DNA from 2 places in the Tenacibaculum sp. TB-56 genome. Region 2 is predicted to be linked to the other one. Evidence: riboswitches for the same ligand, from Rfam matches in the RefSeq annotation. Region 2 holds a riboswitch; the other holds the start of a gene.
The links. Region 2 has a riboswitch for cobalamin ahead of AC3VI6_RS11595 (TonB-dependent receptor plug domain-containing protein). Riboswitches for the same ligand answer to the same signal wherever they lie in the genome.

Region 1: it holds a riboswitch for cobalamin, as region 2 does, so the genes downstream of both, AC3VI6_RS02610 (hypothetical protein) here and AC3VI6_RS11595 (TonB-dependent receptor plug domain-containing protein) in region 2, are expected to answer to the same signal.

The regions. Positions count from the first base shown of each region.
Region 1 covers NZ_CM201367.1:541,162-550,355, forward strand. The annotation lists gene AC3VI6_RS02605 (anthranilate synthase component I family protein) at 1-80, opposite strand, end outside; gene AC3VI6_RS02610 (hypothetical protein) at 299-1,327, opposite strand; cobalamin riboswitch at 1,472-1,669, opposite strand; gene asnB (asparagine synthase B) at 1,921-3,582, shown strand; gene AC3VI6_RS02620 (hypothetical protein) at 3,822-4,349, shown strand; gene AC3VI6_RS02625 (helix-turn-helix domain-containing protein) at 4,516-5,625, shown strand; gene gyrB (DNA topoisomerase (ATP-hydrolyzing) subunit B) at 5,928-7,865, shown strand; gene AC3VI6_RS02635 (DUF6588 family protein) at 7,954-8,979, shown strand; gene mdh (malate dehydrogenase) at 9,127-9,194, shown strand, end outside.
Region 2 covers NZ_CM201367.1:2,414,109-2,423,302, reverse strand. The annotation lists gene AC3VI6_RS11615 (ABC transporter permease) at 1-570, opposite strand, end outside; gene AC3VI6_RS11610 (ABC transporter ATP-binding protein) at 572-1,282, opposite strand; gene AC3VI6_RS11605 (thiol-disulfide oxidoreductase DCC family protein) at 1,432-1,845, shown strand; gene AC3VI6_RS11600 (YncE family protein) at 1,909-2,979, opposite strand; gene AC3VI6_RS11595 (TonB-dependent receptor plug domain-containing protein) at 2,983-4,854, opposite strand; cobalamin riboswitch at 4,886-5,080, opposite strand; gene AC3VI6_RS11590 (ABC transporter substrate-binding protein) at 5,090-6,028, opposite strand; gene AC3VI6_RS11585 (bifunctional adenosylcobinamide kinase/adenosylcobinamide-phosphate guanylyltransferase) at 6,130-6,633, shown strand; gene cobT (nicotinate-nucleotide--dimethylbenzimidazole phosphoribosyltransferase) at 6,637-7,674, shown strand; gene AC3VI6_RS11575 (adenosylcobinamide-GDP ribazoletransferase) at 7,677-8,447, shown strand; gene cobC (alpha-ribazole phosphatase) at 8,432-8,959, shown strand; gene AC3VI6_RS11565 (ABC transporter substrate-binding protein) at 8,971-9,194, shown strand, end outside.

The DNA.
Region 1 (9,194 bases), 890 kb from region 2:
GTTCTTAAGTACAAACTTACTGGCGTAACCATATCTGCCAATTGTTTTTTTGCTATCGTTTTAAATTTTATTTTTTTCATTTTAGTTTTTGATGTATAAAAACAAAAAAGGCTTATCATGAGATAAGCCTTTTCGTTGTATTATAGATATAACAAGATGGTCTCACTAACGTAAGTTATGAGTTTTCCACCACCAGTTATTTAATTGTTGATTCATCATTATGGCACAAATGTATAAAGTGATTTTGAATTGACAAATTTTTTTAGATTAAAAAAATTAGCTCGTAACAAAAAGCAAATTAGTTAATTGAAAAATCTTCTTTAGAAAAGAATATATCTATAGGTGAATTCCCTACTCCTTTTACCGTTTTAAAAACAGAAGTATCATCGTTATAAATTACTAACATACTTTTATCTGTATCAAAAAAATCTTCTGCTCCTAAAACATATATTTTTCCTGTTGTAGGATGCTCTCTTACGATGGTAGTAAGCATCACTCCATCCATCATCGGGTTTACAAACTCTGTTGCTTCTTTACTCTCTGTATTAAACCGATGAATTGAACCTGTATTCACCTCAACCCAATAAATAGTATTACTTGAAGAGTTCATTGTAAGCATGCTTGTTTTATACAAATTAACCCCATCTAGAGTAACTGTTTCTGCTACAGAATAATCATTAGCAAGACTTACAAATTGTGCTTTTTCTCCTACTCTTTTTTCAGTTCCAACCCAAATTTGGTTGTTCTTATCTTTTAAAATTCCTGAAATAACATCTTCAAATGTTACTGCTGTTTTTAATGACCTATCTTTAAGGTTTAATACTTTCAACTCTTTATCGTCAGCAATTAACATATTTTCACCATCTACTAAAAGTCCCGACTTAGAAAACAATACCTTATCTGAAATTCCTTCTATTTTATCTTTTATGCCTTCATTTATATTGAAAAATGACAAACTGTATGTTTTGCTTCTTCCACTTCCAGCAGTTGAAATCATTAACCCTTCAGTTTCAGAAAACATTGTTAAATACGAAGGATCAGTAACTGCGGAAGTTGTTACTACTTTTTCTACAGCTAAATTTTGCAAATCAAATTTTGTAACAAAATCAGGACCTGATTGTGATACTGTAAATAGTTTGCTTTCATATTCTGAAAAAGAAATTGTGTTTTTATTTAACGATTCATACACATTAGGTGTATAAATCTGATCTTCATCTAAGTGCCCAATTACTGTTCCTTCACCTTCATAACCTACAATAAAAGAATTATCATAAATTGGAGTTGGTTCATGTTCTGTTGAATCACTTGAACAAGAAAAAAATGTCATAAATAGACATAACAATGCAATACTGTATATACGTATCATCTTTATAATTAATTTAAAATTTCAGAAAATAAAAACACTTCCAAACATTAAACTTTTTAAATGCTTGTGTGTATTATTGTTCATCCTCTTAATCCCGAAAGGACAACAACAAATAAAATTTTGGCAGGTCTCCTGACTAACATCTTATTACTACCTTCCCGTAAAAAAACAGTGGTGTAAGAAATAATAAGTATCTACTTAAAATAGACGTAGCTTACAGTTGCGGGTACAGTTTAGGATTTTCACCTAATTCCCTTTTAATTTTCTTTTCTTCAAAGAAAAACCGCGGCAAATATATTTTAGTCTAGCTAAAGAATCATAAACTTTAACAATAATAATCTGTATCTGTCTTACTTCTTCAACCTAACTTTATACACATCAACCTTTTGCTAAAAAAATCAAACAACAATAACTTTTATCTTAAAAAACAATTACAAATAACCCTTATTTTTTAGTTTTAAGTTTAAAATTAAAACTGAAAATAAAAATATCATTTACACAAAACAACATGATTAGTTTATTTGCATTGCAATAATTAATTAAAAACAGAAATTATGTGTGGAATTGTATGTGCGTTTGATTTAAAACAACCTTCAGATATATTAAGACCTCAAATTTTAGAAATGGCTAAAAAAGTTCGTCATAGAGGTCCAGATTGGAGTGGTATTTATAGTGATGAAAAAGCAATAATGGCTCACGAGCGACTAGCTATTGTTGATCCTGCTTCAGGACAACAACCTCTATTTAGTTACGACCGTAGATTTGTGTTAGCTGCTAATGGAGAAATATACAACCACAAAGAGATTAGAAAACAGTTAAAACAACAACACGAATTCTTAACACAATCTGATTGCGAAGTTATCTTAGCTTTATACAAAGAAAAAGGTGTTGAGTTTTTAGACGACCTAAACGGAATTTTCGGTTTTGCAGTATACGACTCTATGACCGACGAATATTTAGTAGCTCGTGACCATATGGGAATCATTCCTTTATATATGGGATGGGATAAACACGGAACTTTTTATGTTGCTTCTGAGCTTAAAGCTTTAGAGGGAGTTTGTAACAAAATTGAAGTTTTTCCTCCTGGACATTATTACACTCGTGAAGATGGATTACAAAGATGGTATTCTCGTGATTGGATGGAGTATGAAGCTGTTAAAGATAACCAAACATCTATTGATGAAGTACGTGATGCTTTAGAAGCCGCAGTTCACCGTCAATTAATGAGTGATGTACCTTACGGAGTTTTATTATCTGGAGGACTAGATTCTTCTATCACCTCAGCTATTGCTAAAAAATATGCTGCTAAACGTATAGAATCAGATGATAAAGATGCTGCATGGTATCCGCAACTACATTCATTTTCTGTGGGATTAGACGGATCTCCTGATTTGGCTGCTGCAAAAAAGGTATCAGAACATATAGGCACTATTCATCATGAAATTACCTTTACCATTCAAGAAGGGTTGGATGCTATAAAAGATGTAATCTACAACTTAGAAACTTATGACATCACTACTGTTCGCGCTTCTACGCCTATGTATTTAATGGCTCGTGTAATTAAATCAATGGGAATAAAAATGGTCTTATCTGGTGAAGGCGCTGACGAACTTTTTGGAGGTTATTTATACTTCCACAAAGCACCAGATGCTGAAGAATTCCATAAAGAAACAGTACGAAAATTAGATAAGTTATATCAGTACGATTGTTTACGTGCCAACAAAAGTTTAATGGCTTGGGGAATTGAAGGACGTGTTCCGTTCTTAGATAAAGAATTTATGGATGTTGCAATGCGTATTAACCCTGAAGACAAAATGATCAACGGAGAACGTATGGAAAAATGGGTATTACGTAAAGCCTTTGAAAGTTATTTACCAAAAGAAGTAGCTTGGAGACAAAAAGAACAATTCTCTGACGGAGTTGGCTATAACTGGATTGATACTTTAAAACAAGTAGTTGAAACCGCCGTTACCGATGAAATGATGGAAAACGCTGCACACCGTTTCCCTACTCAAACACCTAGAGCAAAAGAAGAATATTACTACCGTTCAATTTTCGAAGAGCATTTCCCTAGCGAGGCTGCTGCTTTAACGGTACCTTCAGTACCATCTATTGCATGTAGCACCCCTACAGCACTAGCTTGGGATGAAAGCTTTCAAAACCAAAACGAACCTTCAGGTAGAGCTATTAAAGCTGTACACGAAGACGCTTACTAAGAAATATCTTAGTTTAAATTTTAGTTGTGTAAAAATCTCGCTTAGGCGAGATTTTTCTTTTTTACCAATCTTAATACTTTGTTAAACCTTATTTTAAAACTTCCTCTTTAATCATTTTTAATAGTAAAATGAACAATTTTAATATTCCTATCTAAGCCTAGTCCTTAATTTTGTTACACCCTTAAATTAACCATTGCTCACACTCCTTAATTAATTATTTAACCATAAAACTTAGCACCATGAAAAAATTAGTATTTGGTTTACTTTTTCTAGGTCTTACCAGCCTAGTTTATTCCCAAAATGATGTTCAAAAGAACATTATTTTAGAACCCGTTACCATTAAACCTTTAAATTTAAGTTATCTTAAAGAAGTTCAACATGAAGACACACCTGAATTAGTTGTAAACTTACAAAACGAAGCAGCTAGGTATGACATTACAGAGTTACCTATATTCGACAGAGAGTTTGAGGCTTATGAAGTTATTTTTAAGACCAAAAAAGAAGGAGGAACCTCAGGGTTAATTACTGCTACTTATGATTCTAACGGAAAAATCATGAGTTCTATAGAGCGTTATAAAAACATTCTACTTCCAAAAACAGTTAGAGACGCTATTAACAACAAATATCCTGGATGGATTATACATAAAGACATATTTCTTGTTACCTACAGAGATGACAGGAAAGCTAAACAAGTCTTTAAAGTTCAAATAAGAAAAGATGGGGATAAGAAAAACTTAAAGCTAGACTACGACGGAAACATCCACTAAACTAACAACTACTTAAACTTGACTTTACAAGGTAAAATTAAAAAAGCATTTGGTAGCATTACCATATGTTTTTTTAATTTAAAGGTTTCTCCTTATTAAAAACAAGCTTTTACCTCTTTAACAGCAAGTTAACAAAAAGAACACTAAGCATTTGTTAACTTTACATATGTCTGTTTATTTAATTCAACATATAACTAAGAATAAAACAGCAGTTGACTTAGCTATTGCTTTTTATTCTAAACTTCAACTAACACTTTTCAAAAAATGCATTAATTGTTGGGTTGATTACAAAAAAAACAGTGTGTTTTTTCTAATAAAAGCTACCGATAAAAAGTCTATAAAAAGCTTGTATTACAAATCTATAAACATACAACCCTATAAAATTACTTCGGTTAATAGACATTTAGCTTATGCGCTTTTAAAAAGAGAACAACAACTTAAAACAATACAGTCTGAAACTCATTACAATTCAAATAAACATTCTATTCTATTTTTAGCAAAAACATTTAATAAGAAAACACTAATATGTAAACTTCAAGAAAGTAACGCTAAAAATGTTTTATTATATAAAAAAACAATTATTGAAAACTTAATTAACTCTTACGAAGGCTATCAAATTAAAACCAAAGAAGAAGGTTTTTTAGCCTCTTTTACTTCTTATAAAAAAGCAATTGACTGCTCTATTGCTATTCAAAAAAAGCTCTATAAAAGAATCGATTGTTTTCCTATTAAAATTATACTTTTTCCTAACAAAAACAACCAAGTAAGCATTGCTTCTACTGCAAATATTAATAGACTAATTGAATTTCTTTATTTTCTAAAAACAAAAAAACAACTTATTATTTCATCACAAATAGAAAATTTAAACACTTATTCAGAACATATAGATTGTAAGCAAAACAATGCCTACTTAAAACTAAACCCCGAAACTGAAAACTTTTTACATTCTTTACTAGATGTAATCTCAAAAAATTATCAAAACCCTCATTTTAATATCCCTAACATTGCTTCATTAATGATGATGTGTAAAACCAAACTATATAGAAATTGTAAAGCAATTACAGGAAAATCTATCAATCAAATATTAAAAGAATTCAGACTTATAAAATCTGTCAATTCAATTACAGATGGCATATCAGACATTAATCAAACCTCTATAGATGTTGGCTTTAGCAGCTCTTCTTATTTTTCAAATTGTTTTAAAAAGGAATATGGAATTTCTCCTACAACTTTATTAAAACAACAACAAGAGTTTAGTATACCGTTTTACATCTAAAACGCAACCTTTTTTACTCTTTTACTACTAAATTCATTTTCAACCCAACTCATTAAATGACTTTTAAGCCACTTTTCTAAAGTCTACTTTCTGCATCAAGTACAAAAACATAAAACACACTGTTTAAACTCATTTTTAAGCGTTTTAACACGTTTTTAGCTTTTTAACAAATGTTAATAATTCTAACTCAAAAACGCTTAAAAACTTTATTTTGAGGTTAAAAAATCGTAAATTTGTAAGACTACAAAAGTCGCTTTCGGGCGATTTTTTCATGAAAGAACTTTAATTTAATTCACTTGATAATGAGCGAAGAAAAAAAACATAATTATTCTGCCGATAGTATTCAAGCGCTAGAGGGAATGGAGCACGTACGTATGCGTCCGTCCATGTATATTGGTGATGTTGGTGTACGTGGTTTACACCACTTAGTATACGAGGTAGTAGATAACTCTATTGATGAAGCTTTAGCAGGGCATTGTGATACGATTTCGGTAGATATTAACGAAGATAACTCTATTACTGTTCGCGATAACGGTCGTGGTATTCCTGTTGGTTTACATAAAAAAGAAGGTGTCTCTGCTCTTGAAGTTGTAATGACCAAAATTGGTGCTGGTGGTAAGTTTGACAAAGATTCATATAAAGTATCTGGAGGTTTACACGGGGTTGGAGTATCGTGTGTTAACGCACTTTCTGATCACTTAAAAGCAACCGTATACAGAGAAGGAAAAGTTTGGCAACAAGAATACGAACGCGGTAAATCGTTATACCCTGTAAAAACTATTGGTGAAACTGATATTACGGGTACTGAAGTTACCTTTTTACCTGACAGATCTATCTTTCAGCAAACCATCGTGTACAATTATGATACCTTAGCTACTCGTATGCGCGAATTAGCATACTTAAACAAAGGTATTACCATTACACTTACCGATAAACGTGAACAAGATGATGAAGGAAATGACATTTCAGAAGTTTTCCATTCTACAGAAGGTTTATCAGAATTTGTAAAGTTCTTAGACGGAACAAGAACACAAATTATTCAAGATGTAATTGCTATGGAAGGAGAGAAAAACGGAATTCCTGTTGAAGTAGCAATGGTATACAACGATTCGTATGCTGAAAATCTACACTCTTATGTAAACAACATCAACACACACGAAGGAGGTACCCACTTATCTGGTTTCCGTCGTGGATTAACAAATACTTTAAAAAAGTATGCGGATGATTCTGGTTTGCTTAAAAATGTAAAATTTGAGATTTCAGGAGATGATTTCCGTGAAGGATTAACTGCCATAGTATCGGTAAAAGTTGCTGAACCTCAGTTCGAAGGACAAACTAAAACCAAATTAGGTAACCGTGAAGTAACTTCAGCTGTATCACAAGCAGTATCTGAAATGTTAACAGATTACTTAGAGGAAAATCCGAATGATGCTAAAACCATTGTACAAAAAGTAATTTTAGCAGCACAAGCACGTCACGCAGCTCGTAAAGCTCGCGAAATGGTGCAACGTAAAACTGTGATGAGTATTGGTGGTTTACCTGGTAAATTATCTGACTGTTCAGAAACAGATCCTGCAGAATGCGAAATCTTCTTAGTAGAGGGTGATTCGGCAGGTGGTACTGCAAAACAAGGTCGTGATCGTAATTTCCAAGCTATTCTTCCATTAAGAGGTAAAATCTTAAACGTAGAAAAAGCAATGCAGCACAAAGTTTTTGAAAATGAAGAAATCAAAAATATGTTTACAGCACTTGGTGTTTCTATCGGTACAGAAGACGACCCGCGTGAGTTAAACTTATCAAAATTACGTTATCATAAAGTAGTTATTATGTGTGATGCCGATGTTGATGGATCTCACATTGCTACTTTAATTCTAACATTCTTCTTCCGTTACATGCGTGAAATGGTTGAACAAGGATATATTTATATTGCTACTCCTCCTTTATATTTAGTTAAAAAAGGACAAAAGCGTGAGTACGCTTGGGATGATAACCAACGTGACTTAATCGCTCAAAAAATGGGTGGTGGAGTTTCTATTCAACGTTATAAAGGTCTTGGAGAGATGAACGCTGAACAATTATGGGATACAACTATGAATCCTGAATTCAGAACCTTACGACAAGTAACTATTGATAATTTAACTGAAGCTGATAGAATTTTCTCTATGTTAATGGGAGATGAAGTTCCGCCTCGTAGAGATTTCATTGAAAAAAATGCTAAATATGCAAATATTGATGCTTAAACCAATTTCTTAACTATAAAAAAGCCCAATAAAATTATTGGGCTTTTTTTTATTTTATATTTTTACCCCGTTAAAAAAACCTACAATTATGAAAAAAATTCTTTTACCACTTTTAACTTTAATGGTAAGCTTTAGTGTTAAAGCTCAGGAATTAGAAACTCTCTTACTAGCCAAAGATGACGCTAGCAAATTAACAAACGCTTATTTAGATCCTGCTATGAAAGGATTCATTTACAGCATGAATAATGGTTGGTATCACACGGCTAAAGTTCACAAAAAATTTGGTTTCGATATTACAATTGGCGCAAACCTTTCTTTTATCCCTGAAAAGGATGAAATTTTTAATTTAACCAAACTAGGTTTATCGAGCAACACAACTTACAACCAAAACACTACAGCTACAGTTGCTGGTAGCAATTCAATGGCTCCTGCTGAATTAACTTACACAACCACCATTGAGGGAGAAACTGTTGAAGCTAACTTTACCATGCCAGAAGGTATTAAAGAAGACCTACCTGCAAACGCTGTTCCTGCACCATCTATTCAAGTAGGTGTTGGACTTCCTTTTAAACTTGAAGCAATGGTTAGATACGTACCTCAAGTAGGTTCTGACGATGTAAAAGGAGGTTTATTTGGTATTGGTGTAAAGAAAGAAATTACCGATTGGTTTGGTCCAATGGATAAAACTCCTTTGCATGTTTCTTTATTAGCTGGTTATACAAATATGAATGTAGATTATACTATTGGTAATGTTGATGGAGAAGTTTCTACCAGAGATGCATCAGCTGAGTTCAAATTAAACTCGTACACCGTTCAGGCAATCGCTTCGTTAAACTTTCCTGTAATTAACATCTATGGAGGTGTAGGTTACAATGGTGGTAGTACAAAGTTAAATATGTTAGGAGACTACACATTAACATACGAAACTGGTAACCCTCTTCAACCAACAGTTCAAGAGACTATAACTGATCCTCTAAAACTTAAAAATAATGCTGGTGGTTTTAACACGACCTTAGGTGCTCGTTTAAGCTTAGGTTTCTTTAAAATCTTCGGAAGTTATACCCTACAAGAATACAACTCTGTAAATGCAGGTATTGCGTTTAGTTTTAGATAAAATATTTCTTAAAATATATACTACATAAAAACCCGTTGAAATATCAACGGGTTTTTCTTTTATATCCATAGCCAAATACCTATTTTTGTGCATCTTGTGCGTAATACGCACTTATAAACATATTAATTACAAAAAAATACATATAAAATGAAAGTAACAGTTGTAGGAGCAGGTGCTGTAGGTGCAAGTTGTGCTGAGTACATTGCTATTAAAAA
Region 2 (9,194 bases):
AAATATTCCGACTACTTTATACGAAATCCCATCAACATTAACTCTTTTTCCTAAAGCTGGTTTTTCTCCAAATAAATCTTGCTTAACAAGACGACCTATAACAATAACCTTTGCGTTATTTTTTAAATCTAACTCGTTAATATATCTTCCTTCATCTATAATTGTTTTCTCTAAAAACTGATGATCTGGATGAACTGCTCGTAACTGATAATTATTTTGATTGTTTTTGTACGTTATGTTTACGCTCTTAAATATTCGTGCAGTTAAATGTTGAATTTTATCTTCATACTCCTCTTTAACATAATCAAAATCTTTGTTCTTTAGCTGTATTCTTCTTCCTGTTTGTAAGCCTTTATACGGTTTTGAAGTTTTCCATACTCTTACAAACATCGCATTGGTTGCATCATCAGCAAAAGCAGTTTTAAACTGATTTTGTAATCCTGATACAATTCCGAATAATAAGGTAAAAAGTAAAATGGCAAAAGCAACAGTAAATCCTGATAAAACAGAACGTAGCTTGTTCTTGCTTATACTTTGAAAAATTTCTCTCCAACGATCTATATCAAACATATTATACCGCTTTAGAGTTTTTTGCTTTGGTTGCCATTTCTGTTAATTCATCACTAATGATAACTCCATCTTTTAAACGAACAATTCTATTAGTTTGTTCAGCTACTTCCTCCTCGTGGGTAATTACAAAAACGGTCATTCCTTCATTATTAATCTCTGTCAACAAGTCCATTACAGAATCGGTTGTTGCAGAATCTAATGCTCCTGTTGGCTCATCAGCTAATACAACTTTAGGTTTTGTTGCCAATGCTCTAGCAATAGCTACACGCTGCTTTTGACCTCCAGAAAGTTCATTTGGTAAATGATTTGCCCAGTCTTTTAAACCAACTTTTTCTAGATATTCCATAGCTATTTCTAAACGTTCTTTTCTTCCTATACCTTTATAATATAATGGTAAAGCAACATTTTCTAAAGCAGTTTTATATGAAATTAGGTTAAATGATTGAAAAACAAAACCTAAAAATTTATTACGCAATACTGCAGCCTTCTTTTCATTTAAGTTTTCAATTAACTGTCCGTTTAAGTAGTATTTTCCTTCATCATGCGTATCTAACAAACCTACGATATTTAATAAGGTAGACTTACCAGAACCTGAAGATCCCATAATAGATACAAATTCTCCTTCTTTTATATGTAAATTCAATCCCTTTAAAACATGAAGTGAGTCTTTTCCTATAGGATAAGATTTGTGAAGATTTTCTATTCGAATCATAGTTTTAGTTAATTTTTAAATAAAAGTACATACTGATTTACCTAATTACTTCCTAAAGTATTGTTAAATCGCTATTTACTTTCTTACAAGACGCTTACTTTTGAATAATGTTACAATATAATCTTTTATTTTTTTACAAAAACCTATAAATGAACAATATACCTAGCAATAAAAAAGTAATCTTATTTGATGGTGTGTGTAATTTCTGCAACGATAGTGTGCTAAAAGTAATAAAGTATGACACTAAAAATCAGTTTGTTTTTACCTCTCTTCAATCTGACATAGGAAAGGAAATTACTAAATACCTAGGAGTTGATACGTCAAAAATAGATTCTATTATTTTATATGAACCTTCAGTTGCTTATTATATTAAATCTACTGCTGCCTTAAAAATTATGAATGATTTTGGCGGAATATGGAAATTAACGCAAGTTGTTTTGGTCTTTCCAGAGGCTCTCAGAAACATTGTATACGATTACATTGCTAAAAATCGTTACAAGTGGTTTGGAAAAAAAGAAGCTTGTATGATTCCTTCTAAAGAAATCCAAGAAAAGTTTTTATAAAAAAATAAGCTCACCAAATTGGTGAGCTTATACATAGCAATATTTCCCTTTTTCGAGGACGACTTAATTAAAATAAATTTTTGAAGCTCCTAAAGCAACTTCTTTCGTATCTTTTTTAGTTTTAGCTGATAAATCATAAATATCCAATTTACTATTACCTGAAAAGTTAGCATCTAATACAAAAACTTCGTTATTCCTTACTCCTAAACCATAAAGGTATCCTGCATCTGTAATGAACAATTCAGATGCGGGTAAAGTAGTAGCATTCACATCTGTTTTATAAATGCTATTTCCTAAATTGTAATAAATATCATTACCTTCTAAAACCATTTGAGAAGGGTGCTCTCCTTCATTGAATACTAATTCTGAAACAACTTCATTACTAGCTGTATTTATAAAAGAAATGGCAGCTAATGTATTTTCTATTACATTCCAGTTTTCATCATAAACGGTATTTCCTTGAGATAAAACTACTAAATTACCTAAACTGTCTAAATACAATTCATCTGGATTGTCTTTAACTGTTATTTCTTTTACTACTGATTTTGTAGCGATATCAATTACAACTACTTTGTTGTTAGATCCGAATGCTCCTAAGTGAGAAACATATAATTTCCCGTCTTTAGCAATAATTCTTTCTGGCCCTAAAGCTACTTCTACTTTTTCTTCTACTACTAAAGAGTTTAAATCTACAATTGCAACAAAATCATCGTTATCGTTATCTGTAGCTCCCCAGTTAGTTACATAACCTTTATTACCTACTACAGTCATATATCTTGGTGTTGATAACCCTGTTGTAATGATTCCTGCCTTCTCAAAAGTATTTTTATCTACTACTGTTACTGTATTTTGGTTATCAGCTACTATATAAGCTCTATCGTCGTCAAATGCTATAGACTGAACGTACTCTCCAAACTCAGCATTATTTACTTTTTTATAAATTGTATTCTCTACAACTGATAAATCGTTAGATACAAAAGTAACAGACCCTGAAACAGATTGAGTACCTTCACCACTTATCAAAATTCCGTTTCCATAATCTACTTTAGGTGAACTAGGTGCTTCATCATCACTACATGATGTAAAAAGGATACCTCCTAAGAATAATACTCCTAATAATTTAGTTATTTTCATTTGTTAAAATTTATAATTGATGTTTATGTTAAAATTTCTTTGTGGCATAGGCCTCCTAGGCATAACCATATACTTCTCTCCTAATACATTGTTTACCTTAATACCTAATAGTAATTGTTTTTTTTGAGTTTGAAGGATTTCATACTCAGTCCCCACATTAACTATAAAAAAGCTAGGAACAACAAAATCATTAGAATTGTCTTCTGTAGTATACACAGTTCCATTAAAAAGTGACTGAGCAAACAAATTCACTTTTTTATAGTTTACCGATAAGTTATTATTCAACAAATGTTTAGGCACAAAAGTTAAATACTTGTCTGTCTCGCTGTCTTTCGCTAAAACATAAGAGTAATTAGAGCTTGCATTAAATTTATATTCTCCTATTTGAACTTTATAACTCAAACTAGCTTCTATACCTTTGTTCTGAGTTTCATTTAAATTGATTGGAGTCCAAACTCCTGGTCTGTTTGGATCGCCAGAAGGAGTCCATACAATTTTATCTTCTGTATTAATCATATAAGCTCCAACATCAAAGTTTAAACCTTTGTTTGAGTAGCCTAACCCTACCTCTCCTTGAATAGAGGTTTCTGGGATTAAATTTTCATTTCCTTGCCCTGGCCAAAACAAGTCGTTATATGTTGGTACTCTATAATTTTTCGATCCGTTAACTCTTACATACCATTTTGAAATAGGTGTTACTTTTATGCCAGCAGCATAAACAAACGGAACCTTATAATCAGAATTAAAATCCTTTCTTAACTTAACATTAAAAGAGATTTTTTTATGTATATCTTGTGTATAAACAAGATACTGAGAAAACTGTTCTCTATTTTTCTCTTTAATTACATCTGTACTACCAAAAGCAGATTCATACTCTGAAAAAGACGAAATCTTTGCTTTAATTCTAGGAAGTTTATAGTTCAGGTTGTACGATGCTATTACTCTTCTCGATTTTCCATAATTAAAATTATCAGAAAATTTATTAGAGAAATATTGATACTTCTGTGTTAAATATGCTAGCTTAATTTCTTGCTCTAACTTTCCTTTTTTAAAACCATACACCAATAAGTTTCTTTGGTTAGAGTCTATATATTTTTCTCTTGCTGAAGTTGGATTAGGTAATGTTCCTGAGAAATGACGCTCGCCAGAAAAACTTGTACTATAAAATTTTAATTCAGATTGATTATTGAATTTATAACCGAAACCTAAGTTAATTCCATAGTTTTCATAAGCTCCATTGGTATTTCTGTACTTAGAATCGAACAATTTAAAATCGTTTTCTGAAGAATTTCTAGAAACTCCCACTCCTATACTATACTTTGAATTGGAGATTTTTGACTTAAAAAGAGAATTGAATGTATTGTAACTCCCTCCTGTTAGTACAAATTGATTATTTACTTTAAACTCTTCTGTATAATTTAAAACATCATTTAAATGCACCGTTCCTCCTATTGCTCCTGAACCATATTCTATACTTCCTCCTCCTTTTCTTACATCAATTGCGTCATTTAAGCTTACTGTTAAAGAATTAAATCCTGTTTGACCATTATTTATAGAATTTATATTGATTCCGTTCCATACAACAGCTGTATTGGAAGCACTTGTACCTCTAAAGCTTACAGAACTTGTACCTCCTTTTCCGTACTCCTTTAAATAAATTGATGAATTGTATCTTATTAAATCAGTAAAAGACTCAATATTTCTTGTCAACACAGAATCTGAAAGACTAACCACATGCTGACCTATAGAGTTTTCTTTTAATTTTTTTGTAGCATTGATAATAACTTCATCTAATCGATAAGAAATTGTATCATTTTGTCCTACCAGAACAAGCACATAAAAAAAAGAAAAAAATGTAAATACTTTTTTAGCCATATTCTACCAAACTTTTATCCCGAAAGTTTTAATTAAATTAAAATAATTGGCAGGTCTCCTGGCTTGCGTCTTGTAACATACCTTCCCATTTAAAAAACAGTGGTTTGAGTAATTGTTACAAGCTTAATAGCTTACAGTTGCGGGAACAGCTTCGGTTTTGCACCGAATTCCCTTTTAATTCTCTTTAATAGATGATTAAAGAAAAACCAAAAATCACGGCAAATGTATAGTATTCTTACAAATTAGCAACCATCAAATCATGATATTTTGCGAATTTTGTTTTTAAGTTCTCTGGTAGTGTATAATAAGTTGGATGAATCATTTTTGCTAAACATTCAATTCCTTCTACTAAAGTCCCTGCAGAAGATTGTGTAAACATGGCAAAGTCAGCAATATATACTTGTTTGTTTTTTACAGCTCTTAAAGACGCCCATTCTTCTCTCTCTTCTAAAAACTTCATATCTTCAAGTGTTCTCTCAATTCCGTATCCACATGGAGCGATAATCAATACCTCTGGATCGTATTTTACAATTTTATCCCAAGAAATTACAATACTATCTCCTGATGGGTGCGATAACAAATCAATTCCACCTGCATACCCTATTTGATGAGGAATCCAGTGTCCGCAATTAAACAACGGATCAATCCACTCTAATAACATTACACTTTTCGATTGGATTCTGTGTTCACGTTGCACATCTACAATGTCATAAATACGCTTTTTCAATCCACTTACATACGCCTCTCCTATTGCTTCCTGCTTCATAGCTTTTGCAATGGTTAATGCATTCTCAAAAACATCTTCTAACGAGTTGGGAGTTATCGAAATTAATTCAGGAACCTTAGGTAATTTATAAACTGATTTTGCCACAGATTCTGTATCTATCTGGCAAACATCACATACATCTTGTGTAAAAACAATATCAGGAGCTATACTTTCTAAAACAGGTTCATCTACATAATACAAGGTCTTCCCTTCTGCCTTGGTTTTAGAAAAAATAGCCGTTATTTCTTTACTCGTTAACACTTTTCCTTCTAACTTATATCGAACAGCTACTTCTTTTTCTTGTAAAGCTACTTCTGGACACTCAAAAGTAATTCCGTTTAAATAATCTTGTAACCCCATGTCATAAATCATCTGAGTTACTGCTGGCATAAAAGAAGATACTGTCATAATTCGTGGTTTTAGTTAAGCAAAAATAAACAGTTCTCTATTTTAATTTGTTTTTTATTAAAAATCTTTCCAATCTTTGTGTCAATATAAAATGCTATTTCATGATATATTATATCTCAGGAGGTGAACGCTCAGGTAAAAGTAGCTATGCTCAAAAGCTAGCCGAATCTTTATCTGACACTCCTATTTACCTAGCTACTTCTCGTATTTGGGATGAAGACTTTCAACAACGAGTAGACAGGCATGTTTCTGATAGAGACGAACATTGGACCACTATTGAAGAAGAAAAATGGTTAAGTAAAGTAATTTCTGAAAAACAAACCGTAGTTGTTGATTGTGTTACACTATGGCTAACAAACTTCTTTGTAGATACAAAATATGATGTTGAAAAGGTACTAAAAATTGCTAAAGAAGAAATCAACAAGTTGGTGGAAATTGATGCTAATATTATCATCATTTCTAATGAAATTGGTATGGGACTACATGCCAATTCTGAATCTGGAAGAAAATTCACACAACTACAAGGCTGGACGAATCAACACATAGCTAAACTAGCTGATAAAGCCATTTTTATGGTATCTGGACTTCCTTTATCTTTAAAATAAAACATGATAACAACAATAACTCCCTTATCAAAAGATTTACAGAGCGAACTTCAAGAAGAAATCAACTTCAAAACCAAACCAATTGGTGCTTTAGGTACTTTAGAAAAAATTGCCATGCAAGTGGGGTTAATTCAAAATACCACTACCCCTGTGTTATCAAAACCTACAATTATGGTTTTTGCAGGAGATCATGGAATTGCTACCACAGGAAAAGTGAGTCCATACCCACAAGAGGTTACGCAACAAATGGTGTTTAACTTTTTGCAAGGAGGTGCTGCTATTAATGTATTTTGTAAACAGAATAACATTCTTTTAAACATTATAGATGCTGGTGTAAATGCTGATTTTGAAGCACATCCTCAACTTACCGATGCTAAAGTAGCAAAAGGGACACAAGATTATAGCACTACTAAAGCTATGACCTCAGAACAATGCCAAGAAGCTTTAGAAAAAGGAAGACAATTGGTAAGAAAGGTGTATAGTGAAGGTTGTAATGTTATTGGTTTTGGTGAAATGGGAATTAGCAACACTTCATCTGGAGCTTTATTAATGAGTTATTTTACCAATAGACCTATTGAAAAATGTGTTGGTAGAGGTACTGGAGTGGATGATAAAGGACTACAAACAAAAATCGACACGTTATGTGAAGTCTATAAGTTACACGCCGATTCTATTTCAACACCTATGGAAGCCTTGGCTGCTTTTGGTGGATTTGAAATTGTAATGATGTGTGGTGCTATGTTAGAAGCTGCTTCCTTAAAAATGACCTTGCTTATTGATGGTTTTATTGTTACTGCTGCCCTATTAGCGGCTCATGCAATGGAATCTGATATTTTAGATTATTGTGTTTTCTGTCATAATTCAGGAGAACAAGGGCATCAAAAAATGTTAGAATTCTTAAATGCTGAACCTCTTTTAAATTTAGGCTTACGTTTAGGTGAAGGCACAGGTTGTGCGGTTGCATTTCCTATTATTCAATCGAGTGTAAACTTTTTAAACGAAATGGCTACTTTTAAAAGTGCCAATGTTAGCGAAGCCTAGTTATGATAAAAAGACAAATCCATTATTTTTTAACTGCTGTATTATTTTTCACACGAATTCCGTGTCCTAAATGGGTAGATCATTCCCCTGAAATACTCAACAAAAGCAGTCGTTATTTTTCTTTAGTAGGAATTGTAGTCGGAAGCATTGCTGCACTAACTTATTTCGCTTCTTCTTACATTTTTCCTACGGATATTGCTATTGTAATCAGTATGATTAGTTCTATTTGGATTACAGGAGCTTTTCATGAAGATGGATTTGCCGATGTATGTGATGGTTTTGGTGGCGGATGGACCAAAGAAAAGATTTTAACCATTATGAAAGATTCCAGACTAGGAACTTTCGGAGTAAGCGGTTTGCTCTTTATCCTAGCTATAAAGTTTTTAGCTTTGTATCATTTACAAAATCTATCCGTTAATTTAATTTTAGTAATTATTTCAGGACACAGTATTAGCCGATTTATCGCTACGGTTTTATTATATACACATGACTATGTAAGAGATATTGACAGTTCTAAAATAAAACCAACCACCCAACAAATGAGTAGTAAATCGCTACTCATATCAGGTATTTTCGGAATAGTTCCCTTATTTTTCTTTCAAAAACCAATGATATTTTTAGTATTACTTCCCTTATTACTCACCTATTTGTACATGGGACACTTTTTTAAAAAATGGATTGGAGGTCAAACAGGAGATTGCGCGGGTGCTTTGCAACAAGTAGCTGAAATTGTTTTTTATCTAAGCCTACTCGCCTTATGGAAGTTATTTTAGTACGACATACCACACCTGATATTGCCAAAGGTATATGCTATGGTCAAGCAGATATTGACGTAACAACTAATTTTGAAGAAGAAGTGAGCAGTATTCTAAAAAAAGTTCCTGTTAACGATGCTGATGTAACGTATTACAGCAGTCCCTTACAACGTTGTAAGCTTTTGGCTGAAAAACTTTCAGCTAACGTAATTTTTGACAACCGATTGAAAGAACTTGATTTTGGTGATTGGGAACTCCAAAAATGGAACGATATTGATAAAAAAGAACTCGATATTTGGATGAACAATTTTGTAAAAACTCCTGCTAAAAACGGAGAATCTTATATCGATTTACACAATAGAACTACCGATTTTTTAACCGAATTAAAAACCAAAAACCATCAAAAAGTTGTGCTCGTTACCCATGCGGGAGTAATGAGAAGTCTTTGGGCTTATATGAATGAAATTCCGTTGGAAAAATCATTTGAATTAAAACTAAACTACGGAGATACGTTAACTTTCCACCTATAAAAAAAATTACTATGAAACGTTATTTATTTATTCTTTCCTTATTTGTATTCTTTACACAATGTAAGCAAGAAACTAAAAAAACTACCGAAAAAATACCTGCTAAAAGTACTGTAAAATATGCCAAGGGGTTTGATATTATTTCAGAAAACGGAGTAAAAAAATTAGTGATCAAAAAGGCTTTTCAAAGCTCGCACGACCTATATTCTTATACGCTTACCGATAAAACCGATCTTTC